3 regions of the Ruminococcus sp. 1001136sp1_2201st1_G3_2201SCRN_220225 genome follow, and region 3 is predicted to be linked to each of the others. Evidence: predicted binding sites of a transcription regulator. Region 3 holds the regulator's gene; each other region holds the start of a gene.

Region 1 (8,334 bases), on a different contig from region 3:
TACAAAGCATTTGATAAGAAGTACAGAAGCTGAATGAATTTATTCATAAAACCGCACACAGGGAGGTATTTTAGTATGGAAGCAATGCAGAAAATCAAATGTTTAACTATAGAGGATTCCAATTTTCCAGATCGTTTGAGAAAACTTTCCGGAATGCCCAAAAAACTGTACTACATCGGAAACCTGCCAGATCCGAAGAAGCCTGCTGCAGCAGTGGTAGGTGCTCGCATGTGCAGTCCTTATGGCAGATGTCAGGCATTTAAATATGCAAGAACCATGGCAAGCTACGGTGTGCAGATCATCAGTGGAATGGCAAGAGGGATTGATGCAGAGGGGCATAAAGGTGCACTGGATACGGACACTCCTACTTTTGCAGTACTGGGAAGCGGAGTGGACGTGTGTTATCCCAATTCTAACAGATGGCTTTATCAGCGGATTCTGGAAAAAGGCGGTGGGATCATCAGCGAGCTTCCCCCGGGCTCTCCGCCTGTGAACTGGGCGTTCCCGGCAAGAAACCGGATCATCAGCGGACTTTCCGATGCTGTTCTTGTGGTAGAAGCCAAGGAACAGAGTGGTTCTTTGATCACTGCAAACTTTGCCCTGGAACATGGACACAGTGTTTATGCCCTTCCGGGAGCTGTGACAGAGGAACTGAGCAGAGGCTGCAACAAACTGATCTTCGATGGTGCAGGAATCGCTTACAGCCCGGAAATCATGCTTATGGAATGGGGAATCGAGGCAAAAAACAGACCTCAAAATGTGGAAAAAAAGAAGTTGGGGCTTGCACCGGATTTGGATTTGGTGTATAGTGGTCTCGATTTACGACCTGAAAATCTGGATAATTTAATACGGAAAACCGGTTTTTCAGCATCAAAAGTCTGTGCTCTTCTGACAGAACTTCAGCTAATGGGGCTTGTGGGAGAGACAGGCAGACAATACTACAGAATATCAGGGGGATAATTTGTAGTGTATGTAGACTGAATACAAAGTAGGAGAGGTAGTATGGCTAAATATCTGGTGATAGTTGAGTCACCTGCAAAAGTAAAGACAATAAAGAAATTTCTTGGGGCAAATTATGAGGTAGAGGCATCTAATGGACATGTCCGTGATTTTCCCAAGAGTCAGTTTGGAATAGATGTGGAGAATGATTTCGAGCCGAAATATATAACCATCCGCGGTAAGGGGGAATTGCTTGCCAAACTTCGCAAGGCAGCCAAAAAAGCTGATAAGATTTATCTTGCCACTGACCCTGACCGTGAAGGAGAAGCAATTTCCTGGCACTTGATGCAGGCTCTGAAAGAAGATCCGGATAAAATGCACCGAATCACTTTCAACGAGATCACAAAGACTGCTGTAAAGGATTCCCTGAAGCATGCACGAGGTCTGAATATGAATCTTGTAGATGCACAGCAGGCGAGAAGAATGCTGGACCGTATGGTGGGTTATACCATCAGTCCGCTTCTCTGGGCGAAAGTAAAGAGAGGCTTAAGTGCTGGCCGTGTGCAGTCTGTTGCACTTCGCATCATTTGTGACAGGGAGGAGGAGATTAATTCTTTTATCCCGGAAGAATACTGGAGCCTGAATGGTGAATTCCTTGTGGATGGCGAGAAAAAGCCTCTGGAGGCTAAATTCTACGGAACAGACAAGAAGATGGATATCCACAATAAAGCTGAGATGGATGAGATTCTTAAGGTTCTTGAGAACGAAGAATTTGAGATCTCTGAGGTGAAAAAAGGCGAGAGAATCAAGAATGCTCCGCTTCCTTTTACTACCAGTACCCTGCAGCAGGAGGCATCCAAAACACTGAATTTTTCCACCCAGAAGACTATGCGTCTGGCACAGCAGCTTTATGAGGGTGTTGACATCAAGGGCAACGGTACTGTAGGTGTGATCACATACCTTCGTACTGATTCTGTACGTATTTCTGACGAGGCAGATGCGGCAGCAAGAAGCTACATCAGCAGCCAGTATGGAGAAGAATATGTGTCAGAAACTGCCAAGACAGTGAAGAAGGGACAGAAGATCCAGGATGCTCATGAGGCTATCCGCCCAACTGATATCAGCCGTACACCTGTACAGATAAAAGAATCCCTTACACGAGATCAGTTCCGATTGTATCAGCTGATCTGGAAGCGGTTTGCGGCCAGCCGTATGGCTCCTGCAAAGTATGAGACTACCTCTGTAAAAGTGGCTGGTGGAGATTATACGTTCACTGTGTCCGCTTCCAAGGTGGCATTTGACGGCTTCCTTTCGGTATATATGCAGGAAGAGGATATGAAGAAGGGAAATGTGTTAAGCCAGAGCCTGAGTAAAGGCATGAAGCTGAAGCTGAAAGAGTTAAAGCCGGAACAGCATTTTACCCAGCCGCCGGCACATTATACAGAGGCTTCCCTGGTAAAGACCATGGAGGAACTTGGAATCGGCCGTCCGAGTACTTATGCACCGACCATCACCACCATTATCAGCCGCCGTTATGTTTCAAAGGAGCAGCGTAACCTTTATGTGACAGAGTTGGGCGAGGTGGTAAACAGTATTATGAAACAGGCGTTCCCAAGCATTGTGGACGTGAATTTCACGGCTACCATGGAGGGACTTCTGGACTGTGTGGAGAATGGTACTGTACAGTGGAAGACAGTAGTCCGGAACTTCTATCCGGATCTGAAACATGATGTGGATGCTGCCCAGGAAGAGCTGGAGAAAGTAGACATCCATGATGAAGAGACCGATGTGATCTGTGATAACTGTGGTCGTCATATGGTGATTAAATATGGTCCTCACGGACGTTTCCTTGCATGCCCGGGATTTCCGGAATGCCGCAATACCAAGCCTTACTATGAAAAGATTGGTGTAGCCTGCCCGAAGTGTGGTAAGGAAGTGGTGCTTAAGAAGACGAAGAAAGGCCGTAAGTATTACGGCTGTGAAGATAATCCGGAATGTGACTTTATGTCATGGCAGAAGCCGTCGGATAAGAAATGTCCGGTGTGCGGAAGCTACATGGTGGAAAAAGGAAATAAACTGGTGTGCAGCCAGGAGACCTGTGGCTATGTAGAAGCCAGGCCGAAGGATGAAAAAGAAAATTAAGGTTGCTGTGAAGGGTGCGAGCAGTAACAAATTAAGGAATTTCCGGGGAAAATCCCCTGCAAGGCAGCTGTATTATGTTTTGCAGGGGATTTTTTAAATAAAAGCTCTATTACTTCCATTGTTTGATGAATAGTTTCAAAAACGTGATATTTTCAGAAAAGCTAAACAAAATTGAAAAATAGTAAAAAATAGCTTGTAAATAGTTTGAAAAACGTGTAGTATTAGAATAACAGTTAAAGCCAGAGCATGTCTGAAAAGGCTTTCTGCAAAGTGGAGCGTACAGATTGCGGGAATGATTTTTTTAACAGGCTCTCATGTAACAAAAGCGAAGGGAGGACAAAATGAGCGTTCAGTTACTTGATAAAACAAGAAAAATCAATAAACTTCTCCATAACAGCAGTTCCAGCAAGGTGGTTTTTAATGATATCTGCCAGGTTCTGATGGATACTTTAAGTTCTAATATCCTGGTTCTCAGCAAGAAAGGCAAGGTGCTTGGTGTAAGTTTTTGCCCGGGAGTTGAGGAAATCCGGGAACTGATAGCTGATGAGGTGGGCGGTCATGTTGACCCTCTGCTGAATGAGCGCTTTTTAGGAGTATTATCCACCAAAGAGAACGTGAATCTCCAGACACTTGGCTTTGAGCATGTTTCCAGCAGCTATCAGGGAATCATCAATCCTATTGATATTGCAGGAGAACGTCTTGGAACGGTGTTTATGTACCGCAAGGATCGTCCATACGATATTGAGGATATTATTGTCAGTGAATACGGCACCACAGTTGTAGGTCTTGAGATGATGCGAGCTGTACATGAAGAGAATGCTGAGGAAGACCGAAAGAAACAGGTTGTGAAATCTGCTTTTAACACACTTTCTTTCTCTGAACTGGAAGCTATCATCCATATTTTTGATGAGCTTGACGGAGATGAGGGAATTCTTGTTGCCAGCAAGATTGCAGACAGAGTAGGTATTACCAGATCAGTAATCGTAAATGCACTCCGCAAGTTCGAGAGCGCGGGCGTTATTGAGTCCCGGTCATCCGGTATGAAGGGAACCTATATCAAGGTTCTCAATGAAGTGATCTTTGATGAATTAGAAGAGATTAAGGCCCAGAGAAATAAAAAGGCCTGAGTGAATTCAATAAATAATAAACAAGTGTACAGAAGAACTGTTTTCTTTCGAACGTGTTTGAAAAAGGCTTTCTGCAAATTGTGAAATGCAGATTGCGGGAATGATTTTTCAAACACGCTCTGGAGGGCAGTTCTTTTTTTGTGTGTAACAGGAAAATTCATTGGAATTCACTATTACACCAAAAAGTTTTAACGGTCAGGCTTCAAAAGCGGCGAAACAAAAAAATCAGAAAATTTTTAAAGTGAGAAAACAAGAGAAAAAAAGAGCATAAAAGAGAATAAAACAGAATATACTTGAAAATGTAACTATGAAAAGAGTTGCACAAATAACGATAATTCAATAATATAATGAACAGTGATTAGCACTCAGCAATAATGAGTGCTAGTAAGAAAAAGGAAAACAATTCTAAAGGAGGACATAGATCATGAAATTAGTTCCATTAGGCGACAGAGTTGTATTAAAACAGTTAGAAGCAGAAGAGACAACAAAATCCGGTATCGTTCTTCCGGGACAGGCACAGGAGAAACCACAGCAGGCAGAGGTAATCGCTGTAGGACCTGGCGGAGTCGTTGACGGGAAAGAAGTGAAAATGGAAGTTACTGTAGGCGACAAGGTTATCTATTCCAAATATTCAGGAACAGAGGTTAAGCTTGACGGTGAAGAGTATATCATCGTAAAACAGAGCGATATTCTTGCAATTGTGAAATAAGACATAACCTTATAAATAACTTGAAATCAGGAGGATGATTCATTATGGCAAAAGAGATTAAATATGGCGCAGAAGCCAGAACAGCATTAGAGGCTGGTGTAAATAAACTTGCTGATACCGTAAGAGTAACACTTGGTCCGAAAGGAAGAAACGTAGTACTTGATAAACAGTTCGGTGCTCCGCTTATCACAAACGATGGTGTTACAATCGCAAAAGAGATCGAGCTTGAGGATGCTTTCGAGAACATGGGAGCTCAGCTGATCAAGGAAGTTGCATCCAAGACAAACGATGTAGCTGGTGATGGTACTACAACTGCTACTGTACTTGCCCAGGCAATGGTTCATGAAGGAATGAAGAATCTGGCAGCAGGTGCTAACCCGATCGTTATGAGACGCGGTATGAAGAAAGCTACAGATGCTGCTGTAGAAGCAATTAAGAACATGAGCCAGAAAGTAAGCGGAAAGAAACAGATCGCAAACGTTGCATCTATTTCCGCCGGAGATAAAGAAGTCGGAGAGCTTGTTGCAAATGCAATGGAAAAAGTTTCCAACGACGGTGTTATTACTGTAGAAGAGTCCAAGACCATGCACACAGAGCTTGACCTTGTAGAAGGTATGCAGTTTGACCGTGGATATATTTCCGCATACATGTCCACTGATATGGAGAAGATGGAAGCAAACCTTGAGGATCCATATATTCTGATCACAGACAAGAAAATCTCCAACATTCAGGAAGTTCTTCCGCTGCTGGAGCAGATCGTACAGGCTGGAGCAAAACTTCTTATCATCGCTGAAGATGTTGAGGGTGAGGCTCTTACCACTCTGATCGTAAACAAATTAAGAGGAACCTTCCAGGTAGTAGCTGTAAAAGCTCCTGGCTATGGTGACAGAAGAAAAGAAATGCTTCAGGATATCGCAATTCTGACAGGTGGTACTGTAATTTCTGACGAGGTAGGTCTTGAACTGAAAGATGCTACAATGGCTCAGTTAGGACGTGCAAAATCTGTTAAAGTTGCAAAAGAGAATACTGTTATTGTCGATGGTATGGGAGATAAAGAAGCAATTGCCAATCGTGTTGCCCAGATCCGTGCTCAGATTGAGGAGACAAAATCTGATTTCGACAGAGAGAAGCTTCAGGAAAGACTTGCAAAACTTGCAGGCGGTGTAGCAGTGGTTCGTGTTGGTGCAGCTACTGAGACTGAGATGAAAGAAGCAAAACTTCGTATGGAAGATGCTCTTGCAGCTACCAGAGCAGCTGTTGAAGAAGGAATCATTGCAGGAGGCGGTTCTGCATATATCCACGCTTCCAAAGAGGTTGCAAAACTTGCGGCAGATCTTGAGGGAGATGAGAAGACTGGTGCAAACATCATCCTGAAAGCACTGGAAGCTCCGCTGTTCCGTATTGCTGCTAATGCAGGTCTTGAAGGTGCAGTTATCATCAACAAAGTAAGAGAGTCTGAGCCAGGTGTTGGTTTTGATGCTCTGAACGAGAAATATGTAAACATGGTAGACGAGGGAATCCTTGATCCTGCAAAGGTTACAAGAAGTGCTCTTCAGAACGCAACAAGTGTTGCTTCTACTCTGCTTACAACTGAGTCTGTTGTTGCAAATATCAAAGAAGATACTCCGGCAATGCCAGCTGGCGGTCAGGGTATGGGAATGATGTAATTTCCGGCAGCGGAAAACAGAACGGAAAATCCATGAAAGGATTTTTGAAGGTATAATTCAGAACTCATAAGGGTCGGTGTCAAAGACGCTGGCCCTTTTGCATTCAATAAAAGTCATTTTTTACTGTTACTGTGTATTGGCAATATTCCGTGTTTTATCAGGAACAATGTTCACAGGAAAACTTTTGTGTGTTATACTTAGAACAACATGCCGGCTGGCAAAAAAAACAAAGGAGAATTGTAATATGAGCGATTTGTATTCCGAGCTGCTTGTAAAAAAAGAGCGGACCGCAAAGGACAGGCTGGTAAAAGGCAGTATCATTGCACTGATCGTGCTTCTGGTACTCGCAGGACTGTTTATTATGCCCCCGCTTCTGATCGCGGCAATTGTACTGGGAGTCTGTGCCTATCTTTTTATTTTTCCAGGAACTGATCTGGAATTTGAGTACTTGTTTGTAAACGGAGAACTTGACATTGACAAGATCATGGCAAAGTCCAAGCGAAAAAGAGTAAAAAGCCTGAATATTACAGAATGTGATATTATGGCACCCCTTAATTCACACAGAATGGACTATTACAACAGCAACCAGAAGCTGAAGGTACAGGATTTTTCCTCCGGAAATCCGGAACATAAGCGTTTTGCAATTGTCTGCCGCGATGGCGCAGAAACCTGCAAAGTAATTATCGAGCCAGATGAAATATTGGCAAAAACCATGAGAAACACTGCTCCGAGCAAAGTATTTTTAGATTAATTTACTAGATTGACACACTTTTAGTTTTTTGCTACACTAATCTACAAACCAAAGACACAATAAGACAAGGGAGGAAAAGCAATGGGTACTATCATTGGTGAAGGCATTACTTTCGACGACGTCCTTTTAGTTCCGGCGTACTCCAAAGTAATCCCGAATCAAGTTGACGTTTCAACTTACCTTACAAAGAAGATTAAACTGAACATTCCCATGATGAGTGCAGGAATGGACACCGTTACTGAGTACAATATGGCGATTGCCATGGCACGTCAGGGAGGTATCGGTATCATTCACAAGAACATGTCTATCGAGGCGCAGGCAGAAGAGGTGGACAAGGTTAAGCGTTCTGAGAATGGTGTTATCACAGATCCGTTTTTCTTATCTCCGGAACATACATTGAAGGATGCCAATGACTTAATGGCGAAATTCCGTATTTCCGGTGTCCCGATCACAGAAGGCAAGAAGCTGGTAGGTATTATTACCAACCGTGATCTGAAGTTTGAGACAGATTTCAGCAAGAAGATCAAAGAGTCCATGACATCTGAGGGACTGATCACAGCCAAAGAAGGTATTACACTGGAAGAGGCGAAAGAGATCCTTGCGAAATCCCGTAAAGAGAAATTACCCATTGTAGATGATGATTTTAACTTAAAAGGACTTATCACCATCAAGGATATTGAGAAACAGATTAAATATCCTTTGGCTGCCAAAGATGAACAGGGACGTCTTCTCTGTGGAGCTGCTGTTGGTATTACCGCCAACGTGCTTGCCCGTGTAGATGCACTTGTGAAGGCAAATGTTGATGTCATCGTTGTTGATTCTGCTCATGGTCATTCTGAGAATATCCTCCGTGCTGTACGAGAAATCAAGGCTGCATATCCGGAGCTTCAGGTTATCGCAGGAAACGTTGCCACAGGAGCCGCTACCAAGGCTCTGATTGATGCTGGTGTAGATGCAGTTAAGGTCGGAATCGGACCTGGCTCTATCTGTACCACCCGT
Region 2 (8,334 bases), on a different contig from region 3:
AAGCTGGTAGAGAATGGAATTGTTGACGGATGGGATGATCCAAGACTGGTATCTATTTCCGGTTTACGTCGCCGTGGTTACACACCTGAATCTATTCAGAAGTTTGTGGAACTTTGTGGTGTATCCAAAGCTGACAGTTCAGTAGACTATGCAATGCTCGAGTACTGTATCCGTGAGGATCTGAAATTAAAGGCTCCTCGCTATATGGCAGTCCTTGATCCGATCAAACTGATCATTGACAATTATCCGGAAGGACAGGTGGAATATCTGGATGCTCCGAACAATATGGAAAATGAAGCCCTTGGTAGCAGAAAGGTTCCATTTGGAAAGGAACTTTATATTGAAAGAGAAGACTTTATGATCGATCCTCCAAAGAAATACAAACGACTTTTCCTTGGTACGGAAGTTCGTCTTATGAATGCATATTTTGTTACATGCACAGGTTTCGAGGCATTGGATGATGGAACAGTTACTGCTGTACATTGTACTTATGATCCGGAAACAAAGGGCGGAAATGCACCTGACGGACGTAAAGTAAAAGGAACCATTCACTGGGTTGAAGCGTCAAATGCAGGTAAGGTTCCGGTACGTCTTTATGAGAATATCGTAGATGAGGAAAAGGGTGTTTATGATAAAGAGACAGGAGAACTGAATCTGAACCCGAATTCTCTTATAGAGATGTCTGCTTATGTTGAACCAGAGCTTCTGAAAGCCAAAGGACTGGATAGTTACCAGTTTGTAAGAAATGGCTTTTATTGTGCAGACATTCATGATTCTAAAGAAGGGGCACCGGTATTTAACCGTATTGTTTCTCTTAAGAGTTCATTTAAACTTCCAAAAGCGTAAAAGAAACCCCCACGGAAAATTATATTCAAATTGCCGTGGGGGGTTTTACAATAGAAAATTCTGTTGGAACTTCTTCTTGCAAAGTGAAATCTAAATACTGTCAACGAAAGTGGCAAGCCTGATTGTCACTATTTGTAAAATGTGGAATAATTATGAATTTACCTGCAATTAATCAATGTGGATAGAAGCTTCTTCTTCGTCCTGCTCTTTCTCAGCTTCAGCAAGTTCTTCCTCGAATTTATCTTCATCTTTCGCTGCTTTTTCAAGAGCATCGGCTATAGCATTATCCTGCTCTTCTGCATTTTCAGCAGAATCCTCTTCTGTATCCTCTGAACTTTCTTGTGAATCAGGCTCCTCAGAGCCTTCGGTTTCATCATCTTTTTCATCTTCGGAAGTAGCTTCCCAGGTTACGAAATCTTCGTGGACATCCTTTGCTTCAGGCTGCTCGTCATCTTCCTGCTCATCTTCAAAATCATCTTCAAGGTCAGCTGCCTCTTCCAAAGCATGTCTTTTGGCAAAAGCTGCTGCTACGGCACCGGCTACTGCTGCTGTTGCTGCTCCGAGTGCAACCATTCCCCAATATTTGTTAATCTTAGCCATATTGTCTGCTCCTTTCGGTATTTTCCATCTGTCTAAACAAAGCTTAATGGAGTTGTCTATATTGTAATACTTTTTACGCAAAAAGAAAAGAAAAAAATCGTTGCACCCATATAAATGGAGGGTTATACTGTTAAGACAGAAAAGGAGAGATTATGGAGAAAATTGTTTTAGCTTCGGGGTCCCCACGAAGAAAGGAACTGCTTGCAAGAACCGGTGTGGATTTTTCTGTGGTTGTAAGCAATGGGGAAGAGAACACCAACCTGACAGATCCAGCGGAAACGGTGGAAAAGCTTTCGCAGGATAAAGCAATATCGGTTGCAGACAGACTTGAAAATGAAAGTGAACCTTGTCTGATCATTGGTGCGGATACCGTAGTTGCATTTGAAGGAAAGATTCTTGGAAAGCCGTCAGATGAAGAAGATGCATTAGATACATTGTTAAAACTTCAGGGGAAATCCCATCAGGTCTATACCGGTGTAACTCTTCTTGTAAAAGAACAGGGTATCTGGAAGCCTTATACTTTCAGTGAAAGGACCGATGTTGAATTTTATCCTGTTTCAAGAGAAGAGCTTCTGGAATATATAAAAACAGGGGAGCCTATGGATAAAGCAGGAAGCTATGGAATCCAGGGGAAATTTGGAATTTACGTAAAAGGAATCTGCGGAGACTACAATAATGTGGTTGGGCTTCCTGTAGGAAGACTGATTTATGAACTTAAGAAAATGAAAATCAATATAAGGGGAATGAGAAAATGATAAAAGCATGTATTTTTGATCTGGACGGAACTTTAGCCTACACATTGGATTCAATGGCTGTTGTAGGAAATGAAGTTGTAAGAAAATACGGTTTGAAACCAATGCCTATAGAAAATTACAGATACTATTGCGGAAACGGTGCTGACATGCTGGTGAAAAGACTTCTGGTCGATGCAGGAGATCCGGAATTGCTGCACTATGAGGAAGCAAGAGCGTTATATAGAAAAGAATTTGATAAAGACCCATTTTACAAAATACAGCATTATCCGGGAATGCCGGAAACCTTAAAAGAGTTGAAAAAAAGAGGCGTGAAGCTGGGGGTGTGCTCAAATAAACCACATGAAGCAGCCGTGAAAGTGGTAGAAAGAATGTTTGGGTCTCAGATTTTTGATGCAGTTATGGGACAGAGTGATTCTGTAAGAAAGAAACCAGCACCGGATGGTCCGCTTAAAATCGCGGAGCAGTTTGGAATTAAGCCAGAAGAGTGTATGTATCTGGGAGACTCCGGAACAGACATGCAAACTGGAAAAGCAGCCGGGATGTACACGGTAGGTGTTCTGTGGGGATACAGGGAAAAAGAAGAACTGCTGAAAAATGGAGCGGACTATCTTGTGGATTCTCCAGAGGATATTCTTGATTTATATGAGGAAAAATGCGAAGAGTAAAATTTTGATAATTATTCAGCATGCTCTAAACAGTTATAACTTTTATTATAAAACAGGAGGTCGGAAAAATGTATACAGAGGAGTGTATTCAGACATTTTTGGAAAAACAGGAGCAGCTTTTTGATGAACCGGTTGCAGAAACTTACGAAGAAGCAGAGGAATTCCTGGAGGATTGCATGGCTGTAGTTGCAGATTCTATTGACGAAGTGCGAAAATATCTGTCTGGAATGGGTGCAGATGTGGATGGCATGAGTAATGAAGAATTAGAAGAAGCAAGTGAAGTATTTGCCCTTCCAGATGGAAAATATCTGATTGTGGAGGGATGATCTTTTGAAGCAGAGGTTTGCAGCTGCAGAGTAACTGACTTTCACATAAGGTGATGAAACTGGCGAAAAGGCAGTATGTCCGGTTGGAATTCCGAACAGTTATCGGATAAATTCATATTACATAAGTATAAAATCAGGTTGCTATAATGACACTAAACAAGAGAACATAATGTGTTACTGTTCAGAAGAGAAGATACATCCCATAAGATGTTTTCCGGAGAAAGAAGTGACCAGCAACTATCGCGTTATGGTTCACTGGCAATGTTCCGCGAGGTGTTTTTTGTAAACAAATTTCACAGAAAACCCGAGAATCTGGGCGCGGAATCATGCGGATGCATGATTCCTGTGCAGCGCGAAGTGGTTGCGGTGCGCGGAGCGAACAGTAGCACTGTCACATGCACTGTAAGAATTACAATAAAATAAAAGTGCTTGTGAAAATGTTTAAAATATGTTACAATAATGTTACAGGTCAGCCTAAAAGGGGAATGTAAAGGAGGATGGCATATGAGACCTAGGAAAATTATAGCAATGGTCATGACTTTTCTTATGATGCTTTCATTGCTTCCGTCTCTGGTATTTGCGGCAGCAGCACCAGAGGGAGAACTTGGAGGTCAGCTTAAGATTAAGGGAACTGCAGCTGTAGGCTCTGAGCTTAGCGCCGATTATGAAAAGGTTACACCGGAAGGACTTACAGACGATTATGTAACGTTCAGCTGGTCAAGAAAAGTTGGAGATCAGCTTACTGAAGTAGGCACTGAGAAGACCTATAAGCTTGTTGATGAAGATCTTGGAAATAAGATCGAGCTGAAAATTACCGGAAAGGCCGAAATGGGCATAACCGGAGAACTGAAAGTAAATACAGTTGAAATTGTGGCTACACCGGAAGAAGCTCCGGAAGAGACAACAGAGCTTCCAGAGGGAGAGCAGGAGGCTGCACCGGCAGAGGAAACCCCTGCTCAGGAGATCGCAGCAGAGGATACACCTGCGGAAGGTTCCCAGACAGATGAGAACACACAGCCGGCTCAGGATGTAGCAGAAGATACACAAACCGAGGAAGTAATTGACATTGGTGCTGATGAACCAACTGATTCTTCCGCTGATGTTATGCAGCCGGCAGATGGACAGGACACAGAGAATTCTGCTGACAATTCCCAGTCTGAGATCACTACAGATGACAGTGTGATTAACATTGGAACAGAAGACTATCTGGAAGTTCCTGAAAATGGACAGGCTGAGGCTGCAAATCAGGGAGCATCAGCTGAATCCCCTGCCCAGCAGGAACCTGTGTATACAGCAGAAATTGTTGCAGAAAATACTGCAGAAGATGGTACTGCAGTACTTGATTTTGGAACCGTAAATGCAGGTTTCACACAGGAAAATGCGAATTCTTCTATGACTAAGACTGTAACTGTTAAGAATACTGGCAACAGCACTCTTAATTTCAAAGAAATCAGTCCGGAACATTTTATGGTGAAGGATCTGGGTTCTCTTGAGGCTGGAGAATCAGTTGATGCATGGGTTATGCCAAGAGAAGGTACAGCTGTTGGAGAATATAGTGATACGATCACTTATGAAACAGAGGAAGGTGTAAAGGTTTCCTTCATTGCAAAGCTTACAATAGCTGAGCAGAAGCAGGATGATACGAATACAGATCAGCAGCCAGCAGAGAAACCAGCTACACCGGAAACCACCCCGGAAGTGACACCAGAGGTAACTCCAGAAGTGACACCAGAAGTCACCCCAGAGGTAACTCCAGAAGTGACACCAGAAGTCACTCCAGAAGTCACCCCAGAGGTAACTCCAGAAGTGACACCAGAAGTCACCCCAGAGGTAACTCCGGAAGTAACACCAGAAGTCACCCCGGAAGTGACTCCGGAGATTACTCCAGCTCCTTCATTTACTACCGACATTTCCGAAGTGAAATTCGACAGTAAAGAAGCTGGTTACAAAGAAGCACCGGCGGCAGTTACAATCAATGTATCCAATACTGGAAATGTGAAATTAACCGGTATTGCTGTAAGTGTAAGCGGAAACGAATTTACAGTAAGTGCTCCGTCTGCTTCAGAATTAGAGGCAAATGCAAACCAGTCTGTATCCTTTACTGTTGCACCGGCAGTTGGATTGGCAGCAGGAACCTATACACAGACTGTTTCCATTAAGACAGATCAGACAGATTACCTGAATATTCCAGTAAGCTTTACAGTAACAGAAGCTACTGCCAAGCTTACAGCTGTAGGCAAAGTATCTGATATCAGTCTGGCAAACGGGGTTGAGAAGTCAGCAGCTGGACTGCAGCTTCCATCTACTGTTAAGATTACTACAAACAAGGGCGATATGAATGCCTCTGTAAAATGGGATGTAAAGGGCAGTGCATATAATCAGAACAGTACAGAAGCACAGAAGTTCTCTGTGAAAGGTACTGCTGCTCTTCCAGACGGTGTTACCAATCCGGATAACCTGAGCCTTGTAGTATCTGTTAATGTCACTGTAAGCCGTGGACCGATTGTATCTGATGCAGGGAATAACAGTATCACAGGAATCAGCTCCGATGGAAACTATACTACAGAGACCAAGATTACTTTCACTGCAGTTGGCGCAGGTATGGATATTGAAAATCCGATTAAGGGAGATGTAAGATATCAGCCGCTGAACTGGGAGGTTCTTGAGGCAAGAAGCTGGGACGGCGCACCATATTCTGCAACTTTCCGCATGGGCAAGAATGGAAATTATACTTTGACTGTCACATATAATCAGCAGCAGTTTGATGGAAGCAACTGGGTAAACACTGGAACACAGGATACCAAGCAGGTTAATTTCACTGTAAATGCTGCACCGAATCAGACTCTGACACCGGCTGCAGACAAAACAGATGCAAATCAGAAGAATGCAGTAAAGACCGGGGATAATACTCCAATCCTCCCATTTGTAATTATTCTGATTGTTGCGATTGTCTTAATTGCAGGAATTCTTGTTTACCGCAATAAGAAAAAATAATAGTGGATTCTCAAATAAACAGTAATTGTGAATGAGAGCAGAACGAATGAGGGAGACCAGAAATGGTCTCCCTTCTTTTAATAATAATTACTAGGTTACTGTTCACTCCGTGACCAGTAACACGCTTCGCGATGCACAGAAATCATGCATTCGCATGATTTCGCGCTGAGATTCTCGGGTTTTCTTTGAACTTTGTTCACAAAAAACACCTCGCGGAATGTTACCAGTGAACAGTAATATTACTAGCACTCAATTAAAATGAGTGCTAAATTTTCCTTGACTTTTAGTCAGTTTGGTATTACTATAGTTTGTATAATTAAGAAGACAAAGGAGAGTGAGCTGCATGGCTGAGAAGCATGGTAGTTTATCAATTAACAGTGAAAATATTTTTCCAATTATAAAGAAATGGTTATATTCTGATCACGACATTTTTGCAAGAGAGTTAATCTCCAATGGTTGTGATGCAATTACGAAGCTTAAGAAACTTGATGTTATGGGTGAATACACACTTCCGGATGATTACAAAGCTGAAGTACAAGTTATTGTGAATCCGGAAGAGAAGACTTTGAAGTTTATTGATACAGGTCTTGGTATGACGGCCGATGAAGTGGAAGAGTATATTACACAGATTGCTTTTTCAGGAGCTACTGAGTTTCTTTCCAAATATAAAGATAAGACCACGGATGATCAGATCATCGGTCATTTTGGACTTGGCTTTTATTCAGCATTTATGGTAGCAGATGAAGTTCATATTGATACTCTTTCTTATAAAGAGGGCGCTGCTCCAGTACATTGGACCTGTGATGGTGGTACAGAGTATGATATGCAGGAAGGCAATAAGACTACAGTTGGTACTGAAATTACTCTGTTTTTAAATGATGAGAGTACAGAGTTTTCCAACGAATATCGTATGAGAGAGATTATTGAGAAATATTGTTCTTTCATGCCGGTAAATATCTATCTGTCTAAGGAAAATGCACCGCAGGAGTATGAGACCATTGATGAGGCTGAGCTTCGTGATGATGATGTAATTGTAGAGCGTATCCACGAGGAGGCCAAGACTGAGGAGAAAGAGAACGACAAAGGTGAGAAAGAAGTCGTAGAAGTATCTCCTGCGAAAGATAAAGTAAAAATCAACAAACGTCCGGTATCTTTAAGTGATCCGGAGCCATTGTGGATGAAACATCCAAACAGTTGTACAGATGAGGAATATAAAGAGTTTTACCGTAAAGTCTTTATGGATTATAAGGAGCCTTTGTTCTGGATTCATTTGAACATGGACTATCCGTTTAACCTGAAAGGTATTCTGTACTTCCCGAAGATCAATACAGAATATGATTCCATTGAAGGTACGATCAAACTGTACAATAACCAGGTATTTATCGCAGATAACATCAAGGAAGTAATTCCAGAATTTCTGCTTCTTCTGAAAGGTGTAATTGATTGTCCGGATCTTCCACTGAATGTATCCAGATCCGCACTGCAGAACGATGGCTTCGTGAAGAAGATTTCCGAGTATATTACAAAGAAAGTAGCGGACAAGCTTACCGGAATGTGTAAAACAGACCGTGAGTCCTACGAGAAATACTGGGATGATATCAGTCCATTTATCAAATATGGCTGCATTAAGGACAGTAAGTTCTCAGATAAGATGAATGATTATATCCTCTTCAAGAACATTGATGGCAAATATCTGACTCTGAAAGATTGCATCGAAGAGAACAGGAAACCAGAAGCTGAGACTAAGACAGAAGAGACTGTTGAATCCACAGAAGAGAAGAAAGAGGACGGCGCGAAAGACGAGAAAGAGCCTGAGAAGACTACTATCTTCTATGTAACAGATGAGGTTCAGCAGAGTCAGTATATTAACATGTTCCGTGAGGCAAAGAAGGATGCTGTTATTCTGAAACACAATATTGACAGCGCTTTTATTTCCCATCTGGAGCAGAAGGATCAGACTATCCAGTTTAAAAGAATTGATGCAGATCTTACAGAAGAACTGCGTGGAGAGGAAGCTGCTGACGAGGAAACTTCCAAGACTCTTACAGAAGTATTCAGAGGAGCATTGAAGAATGACAAACTGGAAGTGAAGGTTGAGAATCTGAAAAATGAAAAAGTTGCTGCTATGATGACCCTTTCTGAAGAAAG
Region 3 (8,334 bases):
AGAGGGAAACAAATTAGAAGGACTGTTCCCGCCATCCAGGGAATATACCAGAGCGAGAATCTTTTCCGAAAGGGTATTTCCTGCGATCTCCGGTCTTATATTGGTGGTCGGTATTAAAATAAAGCAGATAAAGCAAATAAAATGTATGGTCAGATCTGTGGCAACAAACCGGTAAAACATATCCTTACCACGCCTTGTCGCCAGCAAATACCCCACCGCCCAGAATGGAAATGCCAGAATATAAAACCACACAAATACAGGCAGTAACGGAACTTCCCTGTCAAATGCCATCGTAAAATCATAGTGATACCTGCCAGCTGTAAGCGCACTGCTTCCCCAGTAAATCAGACAATTCACTGCCATGATGGTTACAAGAGGTGCAATAGACCACAGTGGAATATATCGGTTTAACAGGTCTCTTTTCTTTGTTTTCAAGGCAAAACTCCTTTCCGGACTCTTGCGATGTTACTGTCCGTGCTGCTCACTTCCTGACCAGCAGCACGGACAGTAACGTTGCGGCTACCCTTTAATATACAATAAGTAACAAAAAAAGAAAAGAGGATATCTCCCCTTTTCTTTATTCTTTTATGGAAAAACTGATTTTTTACTCTTCAAAGGTCTCTTTTAATTTGTCCATGAAGCTTTTTTTCTTCTTTTCGGACTTTTCTGTGCTATCGCCGGCACTGCCTGCCGGACGATTGCCGCATGCCTCGTCAAATTTGCGGAGAGCCTCTTTCGCATCCTCATTCAGGTTGGTTGGTACCTGAACAACCAGAGTTACGTAGTGATCACCGCGGACATTCTTGTTTCGAAGGGACGGAACACCTTTGCCCTTCAGACGGATTCTGGTATCTGTCTGAGTTCCTGGTTTCACTTCATAGAGAACTTCTCCATCTACTGTATTCAGTTTGACTTCGCCACCAAGTGCTGCCTGTGCATAAGTAATCGGTGCAGTAGAGTAAATATTCATATCCTGTCTCTGGAAAATCGGATGGCGTGCTACATTTACTTCTACCAGCAGATCGCCTCTCGGACCTCCATTTGTGCCAGGTTCACCTTTATCACGGATACGGATACTCTGACCATTGTCAATACCAGCCGGAATAGATACCTTAATTTTCTTGCGATTAGAAATGTATCCGGTACCACGGCAATCCGGACATTTATCTTTGATGATCTTACCTGTACCATGACAATCCGGACACACCTGAACGTTACGAACCATGCCAAACATGGACTGCTGGGTGTAAACAATCTGACCTTCACCATTACATTTCGGACAGGTAACCGGTGAGGTACCAGCCTTAGCGCCGGAACCGTGACAGGAAGTACATTCATCTTTCAGAGTAATCTCAAGTTCTTTCTCACAGCCAAATACAGCATCCTCGAAGGTGATGTTCACGCGTGCACGCAGGTTTGCACCCTTCATAGGTCCATTATTGGCACGTCTGCGGCTTCCGCCGCCTCCAAACAGATCTCCGAAAATATCTCCGAAGATATCACCCATGTCTGCGCCGGAGAAATCAAAGCCGCCGAAACCGCCTGCTCCGCCACCGCCGCCGTTTTCAAAAGCGGCATGACCAAACTGATCATACTGTCTTCTCTTGTCCGGGTCACTTAAGACGCTGTAAGCCTCTGTTGCCTCTTTGAATTTCGCTTCAGCTTCCTTATCTCCCGGATTTACGTCGGGATGATACTTCTTGGCAAGCTGACGATATGCTTTTTTTAATGTAGCGTCATCGGCGCTCTTATCAACGCCTAAGACTTCATAGTAATCTCTTTTATCAGCCATGATTTCTTTCTTTTCCTAACTTTTTGTATTTGGTTATCTTATGGAAGGCGCCAGCGGCGCATTTCCTGTAATATGTCTTTCACCACCACTGCCCGGTCATGAATCATGACCGGGCTGTAATTTCATGTTCCGAAATATTGGAACTTATTATTCAATTAAACCTCTTTGTAGTCAGCATCTACAACATCATCGCCGTAACCTGCCTCGTTACCGCCCTGGGAAGCTCCTCCCATGTCCGGTCCCGGGCCTGCCTGACCAGCACCGCCCTGTGGGTTCTGTGCTTCATACATCTTTGCGAAAAGCTTCTGAGCACTTTCCATCATCTTCTCCTGAGCAGCTTTGATCTCAGCGACCTGAGCATCTCCAATCTCATCTGTATTTGCATATTTAGCAAGGATATCTTTTAATGCATTTAAGTCAGACTCTACGGAAGCTTTGTCATTTGCATCCAGTTTATCGCCTGCTTCTTTCAGTGCATTCTCAACCTGGAATACCATGGAGTCTGCATTGTTCTTTGTATCAATTGCCTCTTTACGTTTCTTATCCTGAGCTTCGAACTCAGCAGCTTCTTTAACAGCCTTGTCAATATCAGACTCGGACATGTTAGAACCAGCTGTGATTGTAATATGCTGCTCTTTACCTGTTCCAAGATCCTTAGCAGATACATTTACAATACCGTTGGCATCGATATCGAATGTAACCTCAATCTGCGGAACACCACGACGTGCTGGCGGGATTCCATCCAGACGGAACTGTCCAAGGGACTTATTGTCTTTCGCGAACTGACGCTCACCCTGTAATACATTGATATCTACAGCGGTCTGATTATCAGCTGCTGTGGAGAAAATCTGGCTCTTCTTGGTCGGGATTGTTGTATTTCTCTCGATCAGACGTGTTGCAATACCACCCATTGTCTCGATAGACAGGGAAAGTGGAGTAACATCAAGAAGAAGGATGTCACCTGCACCAGCCTCACCTGAAAGCTTACCACCCTGGATAGAAGCACCAAGTGCAACACACTCATCTGGGTTCAGGGCCTTGCTTGGCTCTTTGCCAGTTAACTGTCTTACTTTATCCTGTACAGCCGGGATACGTGTGGAACCACCAACCAGAAGCACCTGTCCAAGATCAGAAGCAGTAAGACCTGCATCAGAAAGTGCACGGCGAACCGGCTCTGCTGTTTTCTCAACAAGATCGTGTGTAAGTTCGTCAAATTTAGCTCTTGTAAGGTTCATATCAAAATGCTTCGGTCCTTCAGCTGTTGCTGTGATGAATGGCAGGTTGATATTGGTTGTTGTTGCGGAAGAAAGCTCTTTCTTAGCTTTCTCAGCAGCTTCTTTCAGTCTCTGAAGAGCCATCTTATCGTTGCTTAAGTCAACGCCCTCTGTTCTCTTGAACTCAGAAAGCATATAGTCTGTAATTCTCTGGTCAAAGTCATCACCACCAAGACGGTTGTTACCAGCTGTTGCCAGAACTTCGATAACTCCATCACCAATCTCAATAATGGAAACATCGAATGTACCACCACCAAGGTCATAAACCATGATCTTCTGCTCTTTCTCATTGTCAAGACCATATGCAAGAGCTGCAGCTGTAGGCTCGTTAATGATACGTTTTACATCAAGACCTGCAATCTTACCAGCATCCTTGGTTGCCTGACGCTGAGCATCATTGAAATATGCCGGAACAGTGATAACTGCTTCTGTAACAGACTCTCCAAGGTATCCTTCAGCGTCTTTTTTCAGTTTCTGAAGAATCATAGCAGAAATTTCCTGTGGGGAATATTTCTTATCGTCGATTGTTACACGGTAATCTGTACCCATCTCTCTCTTGATGGAAGAGATTGTTTTCTCTGCGTTTGTTACTGCCTGACGTTTTGCAGGCTCACCTACCAGACGCTCACCTGTCTTTGTGAATGCTACAACAGATGGTGTTGTTCTGGATCCTTCTGTATTTGCGATAACGGTTGGCTGTCCACCTTCCATAACAGCTACACAGCTGTTTGTTGTGCCTAAGTCAATACCAATGATTTTTCCCATGATAATTTTCCTCCTGTTTAAAAATTCATGGTTGCTGTCCATTACACGAACAGTAACATTTATACTTTGTTTTTAGAAAATGTCGATGAAGTTTGATTCTCCAAGCTGCTCTCTGTCAATTAGCAACTTTTACCATACTGTGTCTTACAACGAAATCCTTGTAAGTATATCCCTTCTGGAATTCCTCTACGACGATGTTCTCGCCAACGGATTCGTCCTCCACATGCATCACTGCATTATGCAGATTCGGATCAAATTCCTTGCCTACAGCTTCGATTGGCTTCACGCCCATCTCATCAAAGGCTGTCATCATCTGCTTATAGATCATCTTCATGCCTTCTGCAAATGGATCATCCTCCGGTGCCTGTGCAAGACCTCTTTCGAAGTTATCCACGATCGGAAGCATTTTTTCAACGATGTCCCTGGCGCCGATGATGTACATGCTGGATTTCTCCTTCTCTGTTCTTTTACGGTAGTTATCGAATTCAGCCATGCTGCGCTTCAGTCTGTCTGTAAGCTCCTCGACCTGCTGTTCAAATTTATCTTTCTCTTTTTTCTTCTTGCCGAAGAAAGAAGTTTTTGTCTTGGTTTCCGGTTCCTTCTGAGATTCTGCTTCCTGATCTGGCTGCTCAGTTTCTTCTGTCTGTGCAGGCTCTTCGGAAGTCTCCTCTTCTGCTGTCTGGGCTGTATCTGCTGCCTCTTCTTCGCTTCCGTCTGTTACCGGAATGTCAACTGCTTCTTCCTGTACTTCGGCTTCTTTATTCATTTCTTCTGACACGCTTTCAACCGCCTTTCTAGGTTTTCTTATTTACCATTTCGTCAAGCTGGACTTTTAATTTCTTTAAGCTGTCCACTACATTCTCGTAATCCATTCGCTTGGGACCGATAATTCCAATAGTTCCACGCATTCCATCTCCCAGCTCGTAAGTAGCTGTGACCACACTGCAGTCTTTCATGGTACGTACCGGAACTTCATCCCCGATGTATACCTGAACTCCTGTGTTCTCCGGATCTCCCATTTCCTCACGGACCATATCCGCAAGTTCCTGCTTATCCTCGAAAGTGGAAATCAGCTCACTGGCTCTGGATGTATCTGCAAGCTCTGGATACTTAAATATGTTGGTCGCTCCCGATGTATATACTTTCATATCTTCTTCGTCCACGTGAATCGTAGCTGCAACTGCGTCCAGCACATCTGCAACCACACCGCTGTGGCTACCCGCCTGTTCTTTCAATCTGGCGATCATGCCCAGATTAATATCCTGGATGGGTACGCCGTTCAGGTTCGTGTTAAGAAGAAGATTCAGCTTCAGGATCGTCTGGTCATCCATCTCCTCATCAATATTAATGATCTGGTTCCGAATAACATTACCCTCACATACAACTACGGCAATCAGCTGCCGCTCATTGACTCGTGAAAGCTGAATGAACTTCAGGGTGCTTCCCTTATACTGGGGAACCGCAACCATAGCCGCATAATTGGTATTCGTGGCAAGAACCTTCGCCACCTGCTTGAGCACCTTATCCATCTTATCTGACTTCTCAATCATCAGATCACGGATTTCTGCGATCTCGGCTTCCTTCTCCCTGGTAAGCTCATCTACATAAAGGCGATAGCCTTTATCTGATGGAATTCTTCCGGCTGAGGTGTGGGGCTGTACGATGTAGCCCATATCCGTCAGGTCGGACATCTCATTTCGGATAGTAGCAGAGCTGACATTCAGATCCGGATATTTGGAAATAGTTCTGGAACCTACAGGCTCACCTGTTTCCATATAAGTTTTGATGATTGCTTTCAGTATTTTCCGTTTGCGCTCATCTAATACTTCATCCATGAAATATCTGCTCCTTCCTGAAAAGCAGACGGTCAAACCTGATTCTGATTTCCGTCTGGCTTCTTCGAATTCCTTTGTTAGCACTCATTATTTAGGAGTGCTAACATCTATGCTCTTAAGATACACCTCAGTATTCCTTTTGTCAATATTTTTTACAAATTTTTTTCATCTTTTTTGATAGTTTTTACCCTATACTTTACCATTCTGGCTAAATTCTCCTTACTGCAATACTTTTTTTGGGCAGCAAGGATACTATCAGGTATCTGCCAACGCAGTCTTATGTTTGCTGCCGCATAAATGAAAAAGATGCCTTGAGAAAATTTTCCCTGGCATCTTCTTTCCTATATAGGAATACCGCCCATAGGCGACATGTCCGTTTTGTAACTGTTCAGCACCTTCACAGTTATATGTTTCGCAAAACAGCCCCTGCTGAATAGCAGCCTCTATTTTTTATAATTTTCCAGATAGTCAAGAACTGCTGTCGGCTCATCCAGAAAGACTACCAGATCCAGCACGGAAAAATCCATGAATTTCTCTTCTGCTGTGTACTCCAGCAATGCTTTCATCTTGTCATAATATCCGTCAATGTTATACAGCACAATTGGGCGGTCAATACGTTTCAGGCTTTTCAAGGTAAAAATCTCAAAAAATTCCTCGTAGGTACCAATTCCGCCAGGTGCTACGATCGTAGCATCTGATTTTTCTTCCAGAAGTTTTTTGCGCTCTCTCATATTCTCTGTGAAAATAAATTCCGTGCATTTCTCATACAGAACTCCAGGCTGGTCAAAAAATCGGGGAGCAATTCCAAGTATGTAACCATTTTCTGCTGCCACGCCTCTGGCTGCTGCTCCCATCATTCCGGTAGCTCCGCCGCCAAACACCAGACCGTGACCTCTTTTTCCCATTGCTCTTCCAAGCTCTTCTGTTTTTTCATAATAAATGTTTTTAAGCAGCGCACTTGAAGCGCCATATACACATATGTTCAATCTGTTATCCCCCTTATTTTTTCTTCTAAACACAAGTGCAGCCTACCTGCGGCAGCACCATATACGAAAGTCAGCTGGCATATCTTTTCCAGTCAGCTTCCGACAGCCGCGCAAAACGCCATATTGGCCACACCGCACAAAACCATCACCAGAATGGGATTCATTTTATATTTTCTCAAAAGCACCAGTGCGGCAGTAAAGAATACCACCATTCGAATGCATATGTTTTCCCGAAACAGTTCCACTGCACCATTTATAAAAAAAGATGATACTAAAATGGTAACTCCTGCCTTGGCGATCATGGCCACAACCGCCGGGCGAAGGGATGTAAGAGTTCCCTGGAGAAGGGACATTTTCCGGTATTTCGTGTAAATATATGCCAGCAGGGTTACAATTATACAGGAGGGTAAAATACAGCCAAGAGTAGCCACCACTGCGCCACCAGGACCAGCAATCCTGGTTCCTACAAAGGTTGCGGAGTTTACTGCAATAGGACCAGGAGTCATCTCTGCAATGGTCACAAGATCCGAAAAAGTTTCCATAGAAAGCCAGCCATGCATAGTCACTACCTGTTCCTGTATAAGAGGCATTGCTGCATATCCACCTCCAAAGCTTAATGCACCAATCTGAAGGAAGCTGAAAAAGAGCTGAAGATAAATCATTTTTTGCTGCCCTCCTTCACAAGTGTACGCGCAAATCCAAATACAGCCACAATAAGTATTATATAAATAATGTTCACCTTCAGAAAATAGCTTGCACAAAAACTGATGACCATAATAATCACATTTACCCAGTCTTTTGACTTCGCCACGTTTTTCCCCATGTCGTATACCACGGAAATGATCACAGCACCTACGCCGGCAGTCATGCCTTTCAAAAGAGCTGCTATATAATAATTAGAGCAGAATGCATCATAAAACAAGGAAATCAGGGACAGGATCACCATTGGCGGAATAATAGCCCCCAGAACCGACAGCAGCATTCCCGGTATTCCCCCAAGCTTGTATCCCACCACAATTGCTCCGTTTACCGCGATTGCTCCTGGAGATGACTGTGCGATTGCCACCAGATCCAGCATTTCTTCCTCATCGATCCAGTGATATTGATCCACAAATTTCTCTTTCAATAAAGTAACGATCACATATCCGCCGCCAAAAGTAAACGTACTAAGATATAACGAGGCAAAAAAAAGCTTTCTCAGCACATATCTTTTATTCTTTTGTTTTTCTTCCATTTCCGGCACTCCTAATAATTCTGCATGATTTCTGTGCATCGCGAAGCGTGTTACTGGTCAGGTCATGAACAATCACGCTTTTCTTTTTTAAGATAACGCACTATAGGTATGTCTGTCAATTAAAGTTTTGGAATGCTTCTGGCATTTCAGAAGGCAGAACAAATATTCGATTCTGCTGTACTTTTATAAAAAAGGATGCTATACTGAAAACAGTTAAAGCGTGTTTGATTTTATAAAAGAAAGGACTCATATGGATCATTTTGAATTACATTCCGAGTATAAACCAACCGGCGATCAGCCACAGGCTATTGAGAAACTGGTAAAGGGATTTAAAGAGGGAAATCAGTTTGAGACGCTGCTTGGTGTCACCGGCTCTGGTAAAACTTTTACTATGGCAAACGTTATTCAGGCGCTGAATAAGCCTACTCTGATCCTGGCCCATAATAAA

What was found. Region 3 encodes HrcA, which represses chaperone genes, less so after heat shock. Its sites were predicted from a motif close to TGTTAGCACTCNNNNNNNNNGAGTGCTAACA; they were not measured.
Region 1: the regulator HrcA is predicted to act here: its motif matches at 4,565-4,595, upstream of groES (co-chaperone GroES).
Region 2: the regulator HrcA is predicted to act here: its motif matches at 6,427-6,457, upstream of htpG (molecular chaperone HtpG).

The regions. Positions count from the first base shown of each region.
Region 1 covers NZ_JBCOME010000042.1:9,881-18,214, reverse strand. The annotation lists gene AB5642_RS13525 (YifB family Mg chelatase-like AAA ATPase) at 1-33, shown strand, start outside; gene dprA (DNA-processing protein DprA) at 76-960, shown strand; gene topA (type I DNA topoisomerase) at 1,003-3,081, shown strand; gene AB5642_RS13510 (DUF6783 domain-containing protein) at 3,302-3,442, shown strand; gene codY (GTP-sensing pleiotropic transcriptional regulator CodY) at 3,423-4,208, shown strand; partial or broken gene AB5642_RS13500 (DUF6783 domain-containing protein) at 4,279-4,356, shown strand; gene groES (co-chaperone GroES) at 4,633-4,917, shown strand; gene groL (chaperonin GroEL) at 4,962-6,584, shown strand; gene AB5642_RS13485 (DUF6106 family protein) at 6,829-7,335, shown strand; gene guaB (IMP dehydrogenase) at 7,417-8,334, shown strand, end outside.
Region 2 covers NZ_JBCOME010000035.1:11,230-19,563, reverse strand. The annotation lists gene AB5642_RS12090 (glutamine--tRNA ligase/YqeY domain fusion protein) at 1-846, shown strand, start outside; gene AB5642_RS12085 (hypothetical protein) at 1,015-1,446, opposite strand; gene AB5642_RS12080 (nucleoside triphosphate pyrophosphatase) at 1,599-2,201, shown strand; gene AB5642_RS12075 (HAD family hydrolase) at 2,198-2,866, shown strand; gene AB5642_RS12070 (glyoxalase) at 2,935-3,192, shown strand; gene AB5642_RS12065 (hypothetical protein) at 3,697-6,186, shown strand; gene htpG (molecular chaperone HtpG) at 6,530-8,334, shown strand, end outside.
Region 3 covers NZ_JBCOME010000010.1:20,488-28,821, reverse strand. The annotation lists gene AB5642_RS05275 (phosphatase PAP2 family protein) at 1-435, opposite strand, end outside; gene dnaJ (molecular chaperone DnaJ) at 605-1,792, opposite strand; gene dnaK (molecular chaperone DnaK) at 1,948-3,831, opposite strand; gene grpE (nucleotide exchange factor GrpE) at 3,947-4,609, opposite strand; gene hrcA (heat-inducible transcriptional repressor HrcA) at 4,626-5,666, opposite strand; gene AB5642_RS05250 (TIGR00730 family Rossman fold protein) at 6,110-6,652, opposite strand; gene AB5642_RS05245 (chromate transporter) at 6,745-7,314, opposite strand; gene AB5642_RS05240 (chromate transporter) at 7,311-7,886, opposite strand; gene uvrB (excinuclease ABC subunit UvrB) at 8,137-8,334, shown strand, end outside.